Regions from separate parts of the Thalassotalea psychrophila genome, predicted to be linked through region 1. Evidence: predicted binding sites of a transcription regulator. Region 1 holds the regulator's gene; each other region holds the start of a gene.

Region 1 (3,218 bases):
CCTGTACGGCCAATTGTGCCTAAAATCACTAATTCAGCATCTATTTGTTTAGCGACCTTTTCAATAACATCTTCTGGTAGACCTTCTTCAACGTGTAAATACTGCTCGGCCATGTCAAATTTGTCACCATGTGCTTTCATTACATCCACATGGTGCTGTTTCATTGCATCATTATATTCATTGGCATCAAACTCTGGAATTTCTATAGCAATGTTTATTGGTGTACCTGGATATGAATTAACAAAATGCACATCCGCATTTATCAGTTCAGCTAGATTGATTGCTTCTTCAGAAATTTTGTTATTCAACGATTGATGCTCTTCTTCTTCGCTGCCAGCATTCACAGCAGCTAAGATGTGGCCGTTATCAGGCCATGTATGTTCTTTTACTAACAGCAATGGTACCCAACACTTACGAATAAGATGCCAGTCGGTAGGAGTAAATATTACTGATTGTAAGGTAGGGTGTGCGTGTGTGCTTTTAATGACAACATCAAAATTATTATCTCTTACTTCAGCTAAAATAGCTTCAAAAGGTCGATTATGCCAAATAACCTTCGTTTGAATATCACAATCAAAATCTTCAATTAAATCAGTTAACCAATTTTCTCTACCTTTAACCACAGTTTCACGCATAGCTTCACGTTCTTCACCAGATAGCATTGTAGTCATTTCATAGGAAAAATCATAAATAGATAAAAAGGCGGTGACTTTAGCTCCGGAATGTTTAGCTAAGGTACATGCCCTTGCTAATGCTTTTTGTTCTTCCGTTGTAGGGTCAATAACGACTAATATATTCTGATAACTTTCCATACGTTCACCAATATAAAAATAATTAAGCTGATATAAGCTTAATATGATCTGGCGATTGTTACAAATATGTTATTAAAATTTATTGGAAGTTTATTAATACGTTGATTTAAATCAAAAAATCTATTTGGTATAAATCAACGCATAAATAGGTAGGTAGATGGGATTACTTGGTATAACCGGCCAGCTCAAATAAGCCGTCTTTATCTAGAATTGTAATGAATTTATTCTCGACCTTGATCAAGCCTTCTTTTTGAAAGCGTGTCATTAAACGAGAAATTGTTTCAATGGTTAAACCAATATAGTTACCAATTTCACTACGAGTCATTGGTAAGTTAAATTCAACTGAAGATAAATGACGATTACCTAACCTACGGCCATAGTTAGCAAGAAACGTTGCTAACTTCTCTTCAGCATTTTTTCGATTTAATAACAGCAACATTTCACTATTACATTGTATTTCATTACTCATTAAGCTCATCATCTGAGCTTTAAGTTTAGGGATTTTGCTTGATAGAGTATCAAGTACTTCAAAAGGTATTTCACATACCATTGATGTTTCTAATGCTTTAGCAAAGCTAGGATGGCTCTTCAGTGAAAGGGCGTCAAATCCCATTAAATCACCGGCTAAATGAAAACCAGTAATTTGCTCTTCACCTTGCTCAGAAATAATAAATGTTTTAAACGTACCTGATCTAATTGCATAAAGGGTTTGCAATTGTTCGCCCGCTTTAAAGATTTGGGTGTTTTTTTGAATTGGTTTTTTGCGTTGAATAATATCATCAAGTAAGTTCAACTCTGTTTCATTTAAACTAAATGGTAAACAAAGTTCACTGATACTACAGTTCTGACATTTAATGTTATTTGCAATAGGTATTATTTGCGGCATATTTCTTTACAATCTACTTCCAATGTTAATAGCGGAAGGGTACTAGAATATTTGTTCTAGAGCAATAAATAACGAGTATGAACCGTAAAAAATAAGTAAAATAGCTGTTAATTTACGAATTTGATCAGAGCGTAACATTTGGGTTACAAATTTGAAGCCAGATGCCAAAGTAAGCAAAGCAGGTAATGTACCTAAGCCAAAAGCTAACATGATTAATGCACCGTTGTACCAAGAAGCGCTAGCGATAGACCAAGTTAGCGTTGAGTAAACTAATCCACACGGTAACCATCCCCATACCATCCCCAAAAATAATGACTGTTTTACATTAGTTACCGGTATAAACTTTTTGCTTAGTGGCTGTAAATATTTCCATAGAACTTTACCTATATTTTCAACCTTTGCTAATGCAAATGACCATTTAGCAATATAAAGCCCTAAAAATATCACAAATAATGCGGCTATAACCTTTAACCATAATATAGGAAAACCAAGTGATTTAGCCGCTAACGAACCCGTAAAACCAGCAATAGCACCAGCAACTGCATAAGAGAATATACGGCCAAAGTTGTACGCTAAAATAAGGGGGATATTGGCTTTAGATTTGTCTGCGATTGATGCAGTAAGCATTGTCGTAATGCCTCCACACATGGCAACGCAATGGCCTGCGCCGGCAATGCCAATGAAAAATGCGGATAAAAAATCTAATTCCATAGAATGTTAATGATCAACTTTGTTTGATTTATCATCATTAGGTGATGAGGGTTTACTTTGTTCGATATTTGCATCATCGTCAAACAAAATACTCATCCCTTGCTTTTCTAAATCGTCAAATTGTTCTGTTTTAACTGCCCAAAAAAATAGATAAATTGCAATAGCCGTAAAAATGATAGCAATAGGAATAAGGATATAAATAACGCTCATGGTATATCTACTTTAATAATCTTAATGAATTGGTCACAACAATAATTGAACTTGCTGACATGCCTAATACTGCCATATATGGGGTAATAAAACCACAAACAGCAAGTGGTAAAATAATGGCGTTGTAAGCCAATGCCCAGGCAAAATTTTGTTTTACGATATTAGAGGTTTTCTTCGCTATTTGTTTAAGCCTTAATAGACTTGATAAATGATTGTTTAACAATATGACGTCAGCACCACTTTTAGCTATTTCAGTGCCGCTACCCATTGCAATTGACACATGTGCTTGCGCAAACACCGGCGAATCGTTTACTCCATCGCCAACCATAGCAACGGTTTTTCCTGATTTTTGCCTATCAGCTAGTATCTGTAGTTTGTCATTTGCGCTGCAAGTATCAAAGGTATGATCAAGGCTTACTTGTTGGTTAAAGTTTTTAACTCCGGCTTTGTTATCGCCACTGATCAGCAAGGTCTCAATTTTTGCTAAGCGCATGCTGTTGATTACAGATTTAGTATTATCACGTAAAGTATCTTCCATATAAAACGAAGCCACAAGAATATTGTCTACAGTTAGTAAGCATTGCGCTTTATGATGATGC
Region 2 (3,218 bases), 2.0 Mb from region 1:
GTAAATCATATTAAGAGTGTTAAGAAATAGATTTTAGAAAATAGGTAGTTTTTTAACCATGGCGCGAGCAAGGTTAAGCATGCCTATTAATACAAATCCAGTATGTACAAGAATGAAATAAAGTAGCATAGCCATCAGTTGAAATGGCACTTTATCTGATAGCAAAATAAAGATTAGGGGGGTGAATACCACAAGGCCAACCGCAACCGATAGTTGCACAGCTCTGTACAAATGTATTCTTAGCCAGGCACTTTGTCTTTTATATTTAAATAGTAGCCATATCAAAGCAATAAACGACAGACCAGGCAAAAACAATAAATTAGCCAAAAATAATGATTGGCATGTTATGGCTAAATGTACAGATGACTTTGGGTTAATTAACATAATTATCTCATACACTTAGCTGGTGCTTTAACTATATACCTAAATCACGATTCATCAAAATAAATTCTGGCTATATCCATCAACGCTTTAATTGTGTCAGGATCATCAGATAATGGTTCCGCTAAACAAGATTTGCAAACCTCTAAAGGATCCATGCCACTTGACATCATTTTGGCCGCATAAATTAATAGGCGAGTAGAAACAACTTCATCTAAGTCATTTTGCTCTAGGCGGCGCAATGCTTGCGCAAGCTCTACTAAAGTAAAGGCTAAATGAGCTTCAGCGTTTGCTTCACTCATTAAAATTTGTTGTTCAACTTCTTTCTCTGGGTAGTCAAATCTTAAAGCTACAAAGCGTTGTTTAGTACTAGGCTTCATACCCTTTAATAAGTTTTGATAACCAGGATTATACGAAACGACCAACATAAAGTCAGGATGTGCGTCTAATATCTCGCCGGTTCTTTCTAAAGGCAAAACACGGCGGTCATCGGCTAATGGGTGTAATACAACAGTAGTATCTTTACGAGCTTCGACTACTTCATCAAGATAACAAATACCACCTTCTCGAACTGCCCGAGTTAATGGCCCATCTTGCCAGTAGGTGCCTTCTGCGCCAATTAGATGCCGACCAACTAGATCAGCGGCGGTTAAGTCATCATGACAAGCAACTGTATAAAGCGGTTTATTCAATTTTTTTGCCATATGCTCAATAAAGCGAGTTTTACCACAACCAGTTGGACCTTTGATCAGAATTGGCAAATGGTGTTGATGGGCATACTCAAACAAAGACACTTCATTGTGTTGTTCTTTATAATACGGCACATCATCAGGTGCGGAGGTTAGTTTTATATTTGTAGTACTCATAAAGTCTCAAGATGTAGCTTACATACTGCATAAGTTACTCTCATGTTAATCAGTGTGCAATTGAGATCAGAGCTTAGTTGATTCAGATCAAGGTAAAAAAGATAATGACTTGGCTACCCAATAGTAACTTAGGGCAACCAATTTTCACTGTTCATTTACTGAAATAATTGTTAGCGTACAACCATCATTGAAGCACTTTTTGGATTAGATAATAAATCTGCAAATACTTGCCAGCGTTTTTGCGCATCATCACCACTTCTAAATTCAACATAGTCTTTAACCAAGTCTTTACCTAAATTATAATTAATCACATAGGCACGGTAACGCTCTATAAACCCAACACGTTGTTTCGATTTGTCGACTGTGCTTAATTCATATTTCATTAAAAAAGCTGCGGCTTGTTCTTTATTAATTTGACCGTCTAAATAACGTTTCGCGGCGACATTACCAGCATAAGACAATTTGCCTAAAATACTTTCAACTTGATAGTAGGCTTCGGCTTTTTCAGGGTCTAATCCTGCTAGTGGGAATAACACAGCTTTTTCAAAAGCCATACGTTCTGTGTGATTATATGCCACTTCAATTCCATAGTTGGCACTACCCTCTGCTAGTAAAGATAGAGGGGAATATAAAGGGTAAACTGAATATTCCAACCAGCCTTTGCCATTAACTAAATGTTTTTCCATTAATGAATTAAATACGTGATGACCGGGATAACCTTCATGACTGGCTAAGTCGATTGCTCTATCTATTTGAATTGGAAAGTCAGTATTAACTTGAATCAAGCTGAAACTATTACCTTTATACCAATTATAACCACTCCAAGGTTTGTCATTAACATACTCAATGCTAAACGACTCATTTTCTGGTAATTCGATATAGGCCTTAGTACGTTTTTGTGATTCTTCAATAGCCGCAATAAACACCCTTCCTAGCTTATCTAATGGAATAACAAATTGGTCTTTAAACGACTTTAATCGAGGGTTCAATTCACCTTCACCTGGCAATAATTCATTTAATTCGGCTAGGGCTTTATCAAAATCAGCTTCAGTTAAATTTGGAGATTGTGCATCGTACAGAGCCATTGATTCTTGATCAAAACTAAACTTTTTTCCGTTTAATTGCTCAATAAATGCTTTAACCGAACGTACCTGAACTATCAGCATATCTCTGCGAAGTTGCTCTCCTGCAATGGCAATTGAATTATTCAAATCACTTTCTAACTGTTCTGCAAAATTTAGCAGTTTATCTAGAGGTAATTTTTCAGCTTCGTCTTGCCATTCTTTCGGACCGTAGTAGGCATCAATATAATAACTTTGATGTTTTCCTACATGCAGGGCTAACTTAACATAACGTTCAGCAAGTTGATTCATACCTACTTCTACCTTAATTGATTCATTTTCAGAGTCTGAGTTTCCACCACATGAAAACAATACAATGGTTAGCAGCACAACTATATAATTGTGAGCATTAGTTAGTATTTTCATTCACGTCTCCAGTTGGGTTGGGTTGCGAGGGACCAATAGAAATATTGGCATAATATTTCGCTAATTCAAGCATATCATCTTCATTTAATCGACTTACCATGCCTTGCATGACCGCATCTTTACGGCGACGATATTTAAATGCTAATAATTGCTTAAGTAAATACTCTTGATGTTGACCGGCAAGATTGGGATAAATAGGTACAACAGAAATACCGGTTTTACCATGACAAGGCGCACAAAATTCAATGTGTGTTTTTAATCTCTTTTGCTTTAAAAGTAATTGCTGTTCGTCAAAATCAAGCTCTTGTTGTGCAAGAGTGATTAGATCTGGGCTTATAGTTTCAGGTGCTACTTCAAGATTTTTCGCTGTTTCAGTCTTTTTTTCAGTTTCGTTTGCCCATAAATTCACACTGAATGAATAGGCTATTACTAAGATAAAAATTTTAATCATATATCGCTACTAATACCAAATTAGATAATTTAT
Region 3 (3,218 bases), 490 kb from region 1:
AACTTCATTTTCTACCAGATATTTAGCAACAAACTCAACGAAATGATATCTATTATCAGAGTAATCTGTAGACACGACTTCTAATGATAACCAAGTTGTTTGCTCAGCCCATTCTTTAATGTCGTCAATGCTATTTTCAGCTTGCTTAATAGATGCATAGGTTTGTGCAATATATTTCGAATTTTTCAGTACATAGGCGCTATAACGTGAACGCATTAACTGTTCAGCAGTTAAAGGTAATTGAGTTTGGTTGATATGGTTTTCACAGCAAAGTGAGAATGATTTATCAGAGCCGCAAGGGCAAAGTTCAGTCAAAGTGTTCACTAAATTAAAAGTATATTTGTTTGTCACTATAGCAGATCAAAAAGCGGTAAAGAATACAAAACAGGACGCTGGTGGAACAACTGGAGTTTTATATCAATCATTAGTATAGATTGGTATTGTTTTGTGCTCTTTACCAAAATTGGTGGTATTTAACTCTAATGCAGGCTACTTAACTAAATTAATGTAATTGGTTCTGTTTCTTATTTACTACAATGCATTCGGTATTACCTTGTTTGGCACAACTCTGTAGCATCATTAATTGACGCTCGCTAAAGTCATGATCACAAAGGATAACTGTTGAACAATTTCCTTTTAACAAAGTACGGGCTATTTTATCAAACGCTATAGGTTGATGTTGGCCATTAACACGTAAAATTTTAGATTTATCTACAGTGTCAGCAAGAGTTTGCAAACTTGATTCATCACTATCGACACATAAAATCCAACGTTTTTGTTGTTGGTTTTTAGCACACACTTCAGCTAAGTCATTGCTGAAAAATTGCTCATTATCTACATGTTTAATTTTAAACCATGATTGGTTTAACCCTATGTTTGCATTTAAGTTGCTGTTTTTTATAGTGATTGACTTGTTCATTTGCTAGCTCCAGCTAATCCATATAACTACTGTATAAAACAACAGTATATGTAAATCTTATGTAATGCAAGAACTTTTACTGAGTTTTTATACAGAGCCCTGTTTTTGAATATTGATTTCATAAAATACAATTTTTAAACATAAACTGCTAACCTACAGAAAAGATATCTCAATTAGATAGTATGATGAATGGATAATGCATTGCAGCCAAGTGCGGGCCTTGGGCATCAACATGCCAAGTTAAAAGTGTATATTGATAAGCGACCACCACTAGAGCAATACCAACAACTCGCAACAATTGAGCCGGTACAAGAAGGTGAAATTTTAGAAATAGGGCGCTTGACTGGTAATCATTGGCGAAAAATATTTAATGTGTATGCAAAGCTTTGTTTTGAATTAAATCCTAATAATTTTAGTTCTTGGCAGAAGTTGCGAGATCAACAACTTCTCCAAAAAAGTAGTGAACAAGCATTAATTTTTAATCAGGCAGGTTTTCAAAAGTATATTAAACAAGGTTCAAAAGATGCAATTCATATAATTATGGGCAGAACCTTTGCCAGTTCATTAATTAATAACAATCAGTTCAGCACCGATCTTTTATGGCTAAATGCAGAGTTTGCTATAAATAAAAAATCTAAAATTGTTGTTTGCCCATATTTTGATTACCGTCAGCTTTCTAACATCAAAATTAGCTATTTGGCTAAATTATTAAATTCCTTAAAATAATTGAGTTATTGGTAATTTATACCGTTAAAAAAATGTAAACTAATTTGTTTTTATTGAATTAAATCAACTCTATTCGCCATTTAACACTATACTATTCACTATTGTTAAATCTATTGGCTAACAACATGATTAAAAATGCAGTATTAGTAATTAATTGCGGTAGTTCTTCTCTGAAATTTTCTCTTATTGAACCCACTTCTGGTAACATCTTAGCCGCAGGCGTTGCTGAGCGTTTATTATCAAAACATGGTTTTATTAAAATTAATTATCAAGGCAATAAAGAAAGCACGCCACTTGCCGTACCTTTTGATCATCAAGTAGCGGTTAATTTTATTGTTGAATTTTTACGCCAACATGATTTAGTTGATTGTTTATCTGCTGTAGGACATCGTTTAGTTCATGGTGGAGAAGAATACTCGACACCAACATTAATAGACGATGTGGTTAAGTACTCGATTAAAAAACTCTCAAAATTGGCACCATTACATAATCCTGTAAATTTAATTGGCGTAAATGCAGCGCAACAAGCATTCCCACATTTACCGCAAGTAGCCGTATTCGATACAGCTTTTCATCAAAGTATGCCAACTAAAGCCTATATATATGGCTTACCCTATAACTTGTATAAAGACCATGGTATTCGTCGTTATGGTTTTCATGGTACCAGCCACTATTATGTTGGTAAGCAAGCCGCTAAACTGCTAGGTAAACCATTTGCTCAAACCAGTGTTATAACTGCTCATTTAGGCAATGGCTGTAGTATTACAGCAATAGATAACGGGAAGAGTGTCGATACATCTATGGGACTAACTCCGCTCGAGGGTGTAGTTATGGGTACCCGCAGTGGTGATTTAGACCCAGGTATCATTTTTCATTTAATTGAACAATTAAATTACACACCTGAACAAGTATCAAACTTGTTAAATAAGGATAGCGGTTTATTAGGTATCTCAGAAATGAGTAATGATTGCCGCACTATTGAAGAAGCCATCATTAATGAGCAAGATCAACGTGCTAATTTAACCATGGACATTTTTTGCTATCGCATTGCTAAAACAATAGCCTCTTATATGGCAAGCTTATCTCATTTTGATGGTTTAGTTTTTACCGGGGGCATTGGTGAAAATTCAGATCTAGTCCGTACTCGCATTGTTAATTCATTACACTTATTAAATATTCAACTAGATGAGACTCAAAATATCGAAGTTAGATTTGGTAAAAGTGGTTTGATTTCAACCGCAACTAGCCAAAACTGTTGGGTAATACCAACTAATGAAGAGCAAGTAATTGCTGAACAAACCTATCAATTAATTGCTGGAGGTAAATAACATGCCACGTCGCATTATGCTTGTACCTATTGGCTTTGAAGTAGGCTTAACTAGTGCCTCTTTTGGCTTGTTCCACAAGCTACAACAGTTGGGAATTGATGTTGGTTATTTTAAACCAATCAGCCAGCCATCACGAAATATCTTAACCAATGATCAAAACTCACCCGCCGAGTTTAGTCATATGGATGTCGGTTCAATTCCCATCAGCTATGTTGAAGATAAGGTTGGAGATGATTTACTTGATG
Region 4 (3,218 bases), 660 kb from region 1:
GTGCTACGTTCAAAGTAAGGCATGTTATTAAATTTCTCAATAACATTTTGCCATTATTTTAGTTATTTATTTTACCCTAGTAATGGTTAATTCAATATAGCCTTTGTTGTTTTCATAAAAACTCCAAGCATCATTAGCAAAACAATATAAATAGCCAGGGTAATTTATCAACAATGGCTTATTAGCTTGGTGATCTGCCAGTTGCAAATATTGATGTGGAATAGCACTACCATCATGCTTGACCACTTGTTGATAATCATTATTATGCTTAACAGCTAATTTATTATGGGTTTGTCCGCTGTCGTTTGCTATCGCACTAATTAACGCAAACCAAGGTTTGTTTTCTACTCGTTTACTAGCAAAAAAATCTGTAGAAGTATTGTCACTAAAGCGTTTAATTAACGACTCAAACTTTCCTAAAAAGCTTGAGGTTGCACGAATTAAATCTCCTGCAGTGCGTTGATTATTCCGCTCAGTACCAAGCCAATCACAGCTCTCACTACCATCTTGCCATTGACCATTAGCACTAAATACATATTCATGGCCTTGTGCTAAATATACCGAAGTTCTATTCCATCGACACTTCGCATATACCTGTACTGTTGTGCTTTCATCAAGGGCAAGAATTTGTGTCGGATAATAGGGCTCATGCTCTATTGGTGATATACGCTGTCGAATAAACGCACTCGGATGAAACTGCAGTGAATTAGCTCTAATTAATGCCGGTATATTTCTTGGCCGAGAGCGTAATTTAGAAAATGCTCCTTTGAATGAGTTATGCAAAACCCCCACAGGGTTGGCTGTAATTAAACCTTCAATATCATGTCGATACTCTAAACCAAAAACTTTGCTTTGTTCTATCATCCATTGCAATGCACCGTTTGATAAATCACAGTCTTGGTAACCTCCCCCTACATCAGAATGTACACCTGGAAACCATAACTCTACTGCGTCATTGTGTTCAACGGCATTACTCCAACGGGTAACGGTAAAACTGGTTCGTTTTTCATCTATAGCCATAGCGTGACGAGCGTGTTTAATATGCTCAGCCAATTTAGTGTCATGAAATTGCCATGCTTCTTTGCGATCTAATAAATTGATGATCTCTAAATCATCCGGAATACCTAAAGCTCCGACTGTATCCCAAACGCCTAAAAAGGAAATTGGGATAGGCCCTTTATTATGAAAAAACTGCCAATGAGCTTTAGCCCAACTATTTTGTGGCAGTTTATCTTTGTAGCCACGCTTAAACGCGGTATCGACTCGCTGCCAACTATCTTTAGCCGAAATATCTTGCAGATCTAACAGGCCCTTACCTAAAAAACCGGCTAAGCTTCTTGCAGAAAAAGCTCCGCGAGAAAAACCAAATAAGAAAACTTCATCACCTTCTTTATAATTTAAACCTAACCAATGATAAGCACTGGTGATATGACGGTTTATACCTAAGCCAAGGGCACCACCAAGAAACTCATCAATAAAACCAATTTCTTCACCGCCGACGCCTGGATGATAAAAAACTTTTTGTATAACCGCTGAATTGTTTGCGCTTGCATTGATAGAGTTTTTTAAACGATAAACATTGGTTGGCGAGGTGACACCGTTTTCTTCTTGCTCAGGGTTATTCCACGTACCATCAAAACAAATAATTAAACGCTTCATATTGCTTCCTTGCTGATATTAAATTCTAGTAGGATCTGTTGAACAAAATTTGTACCGCAAAGATCAACAGCCCACAGTTAAATTTAGCTGAAAAATGCAAGTTTGTGAACTAAATGACGCTTATCAGGTATATTTTCCCAACCTCAATTTAACATCCTATACACCTTTATTGATTAGCCTTTACAGCATTAAATTACGACTTATTACACTTTATTTCTTGCACTGTTTTTTATTAATCAGCTTTAGATTAAATAATATCCCCTAATTAATTTGGGGATATTAAAACCATAAAACTTTGATCTAGATCAAACTTTACCACCACACAAACACTATATAGTGTGTTTAACAACAATAACAACACAATATATAGTTTATGACTTTTAATTGCCTACCGCCAACAATAGTGTTCCAGGAAGTGCCAAATGAGATCAGTTTATGCTTTAGCATTACTGGTTGCCAAGTAGGTTGCAAGGGTTGTCACAGCACTGAGCTTTGGAATAAAAACTTTGGCCAACAGTTAACCAACACAAATTTTCAACAATGGATTAACAAGTACCAAGGGCTAATTTCTACAGTGTTATTCATGGGCGGAGAATGGCAAAAAAATGCTCTTATAGAGAAGCTCATTTTAGCCCAAAAACAGGGATTGAAAACCTGTCTATATACTGGCGAAAATATTGTTGATGAGCAAATAAGTAAGCATTTAAATTATGCAAAAATTGGAAAATGGGATCCTGACAGGGGTGGTTTAAACAACCCTGATACAAATCAACAATTCATTGATTTAACCGCAGGTAACACCTTAAATCATCTATTTATAAAAGAAGGAATACAACATGTTGCGGCTTAGCGAAGAACAAATTAATAATAAAACAGCTTACATTGAAGAGTATTTTGCAGCTAAAAATGCTGCCGATGGCTCTAAAATGGATGCCAACGCCAATGTTACACAAAAAAATATTGCCACTTTAGAGGCTGAACTACTAAAAGATTGCTACGTGCAAATTAATCGTTCATTGGTAAAAAATAAAATCAGTGAAATTTTTGATGCCGATTTAGCCGAAGAATATAAACGACAAATTGAAGATCATGAAATTTATGTTCATGATGAAACCAGCATTAAGCCGTATTGCACATCAATTAGTATGTACCCATTTTTACTTGATGGTTTAACGAAACTTGGCGGTGAGTCAAAAGCACCAAAACATATTGAGTCGTTTTGTGGTTCATTTGTTAACTTGATTTTTGCTATATCCGCACAATTTGCAGGTGCAGTAGCGTCGGTGGAGTTTTTAACTTATTTTGATTATTTCGCCCGTAAAGAATTTGGTGATAACTACCTAGACAATCATAGCAAATCGATTGAGAACCACTTACAGCATGTTGTTTATGCATTAAACCAACCAGCCGCGGCACGTGGTTACCAAAGTGTGTTTTGGAATATTTCAATATTTGATCAATTTTATTTTCAATCAATGTTTGAAGACTTTGTTTTCCCTGACTTTTCTAAACCAAGTTGGGACAGCGTAGATAAATTGCAGAATTTCTTTTTAACTTGG

Evidence for each region. Region 1 encodes FNR, which switches genes on or off when oxygen is low (the NO sensors DNR and NnrR bind a similar motif). Its sites were predicted from a motif close to TTGATCTAGATCAA; they were not measured.
Region 2: a site for FNR is predicted at 1,325-1,338, ahead of RGQ13_RS01185 (CbbQ/NirQ/NorQ/GpvN family protein). Genes of this name have one in related genera too.
Region 3: a site for FNR is predicted at 1,699-1,712, ahead of RGQ13_RS07275 (acetate kinase). Genes of this name have one in related genera too.
Region 4: a site for FNR is predicted at 1,955-1,968, ahead of nrdG (anaerobic ribonucleoside-triphosphate reductase activating protein). Genes of this name have one in related genera too.

The regions. Positions count from the first base shown of each region.
Region 1 covers NZ_CP134145.1:2,234,097-2,237,314, forward strand. The annotation lists gene uspE (universal stress protein UspE) at 1-812, opposite strand, end outside; gene fnr (fumarate/nitrate reduction transcriptional regulator Fnr) at 976-1,698, opposite strand; gene RGQ13_RS09065 (sulfite exporter TauE/SafE family protein) at 1,741-2,409, opposite strand; gene ccoS (cbb3-type cytochrome oxidase assembly protein CcoS) at 2,416-2,619, opposite strand; gene RGQ13_RS09075 (heavy metal translocating P-type ATPase) at 2,627-3,218, opposite strand, start outside.
Region 2 covers NZ_CP134145.1:258,776-261,993, reverse strand. The annotation lists gene RGQ13_RS01190 (hypothetical protein) at 34-384, opposite strand; gene RGQ13_RS01185 (CbbQ/NirQ/NorQ/GpvN family protein) at 429-1,247, opposite strand; gene RGQ13_RS01180 (hypothetical protein) at 1,418-2,734, opposite strand; gene RGQ13_RS01175 (c-type cytochrome) at 2,718-3,185, opposite strand.
Region 3 covers NZ_CP134145.1:1,742,029-1,745,246, forward strand. The annotation lists gene RGQ13_RS07260 (YchJ family protein) at 1-315, opposite strand, end outside; gene RGQ13_RS07265 (hypothetical protein) at 503-919, opposite strand; gene RGQ13_RS07270 (DUF6942 family protein) at 1,109-1,645, shown strand; gene RGQ13_RS07275 (acetate kinase) at 1,771-2,973, shown strand; gene pta (phosphate acetyltransferase) at 2,975-3,218, shown strand, end outside.
Region 4 covers NZ_CP134145.1:2,891,363-2,894,580, forward strand. The annotation lists gene RGQ13_RS11800 (DUF2235 domain-containing protein) at 67-1,659, opposite strand; gene nrdG (anaerobic ribonucleoside-triphosphate reductase activating protein) at 2,033-2,509, shown strand; gene nrdD (anaerobic ribonucleoside-triphosphate reductase) at 2,496-3,218, shown strand, end outside.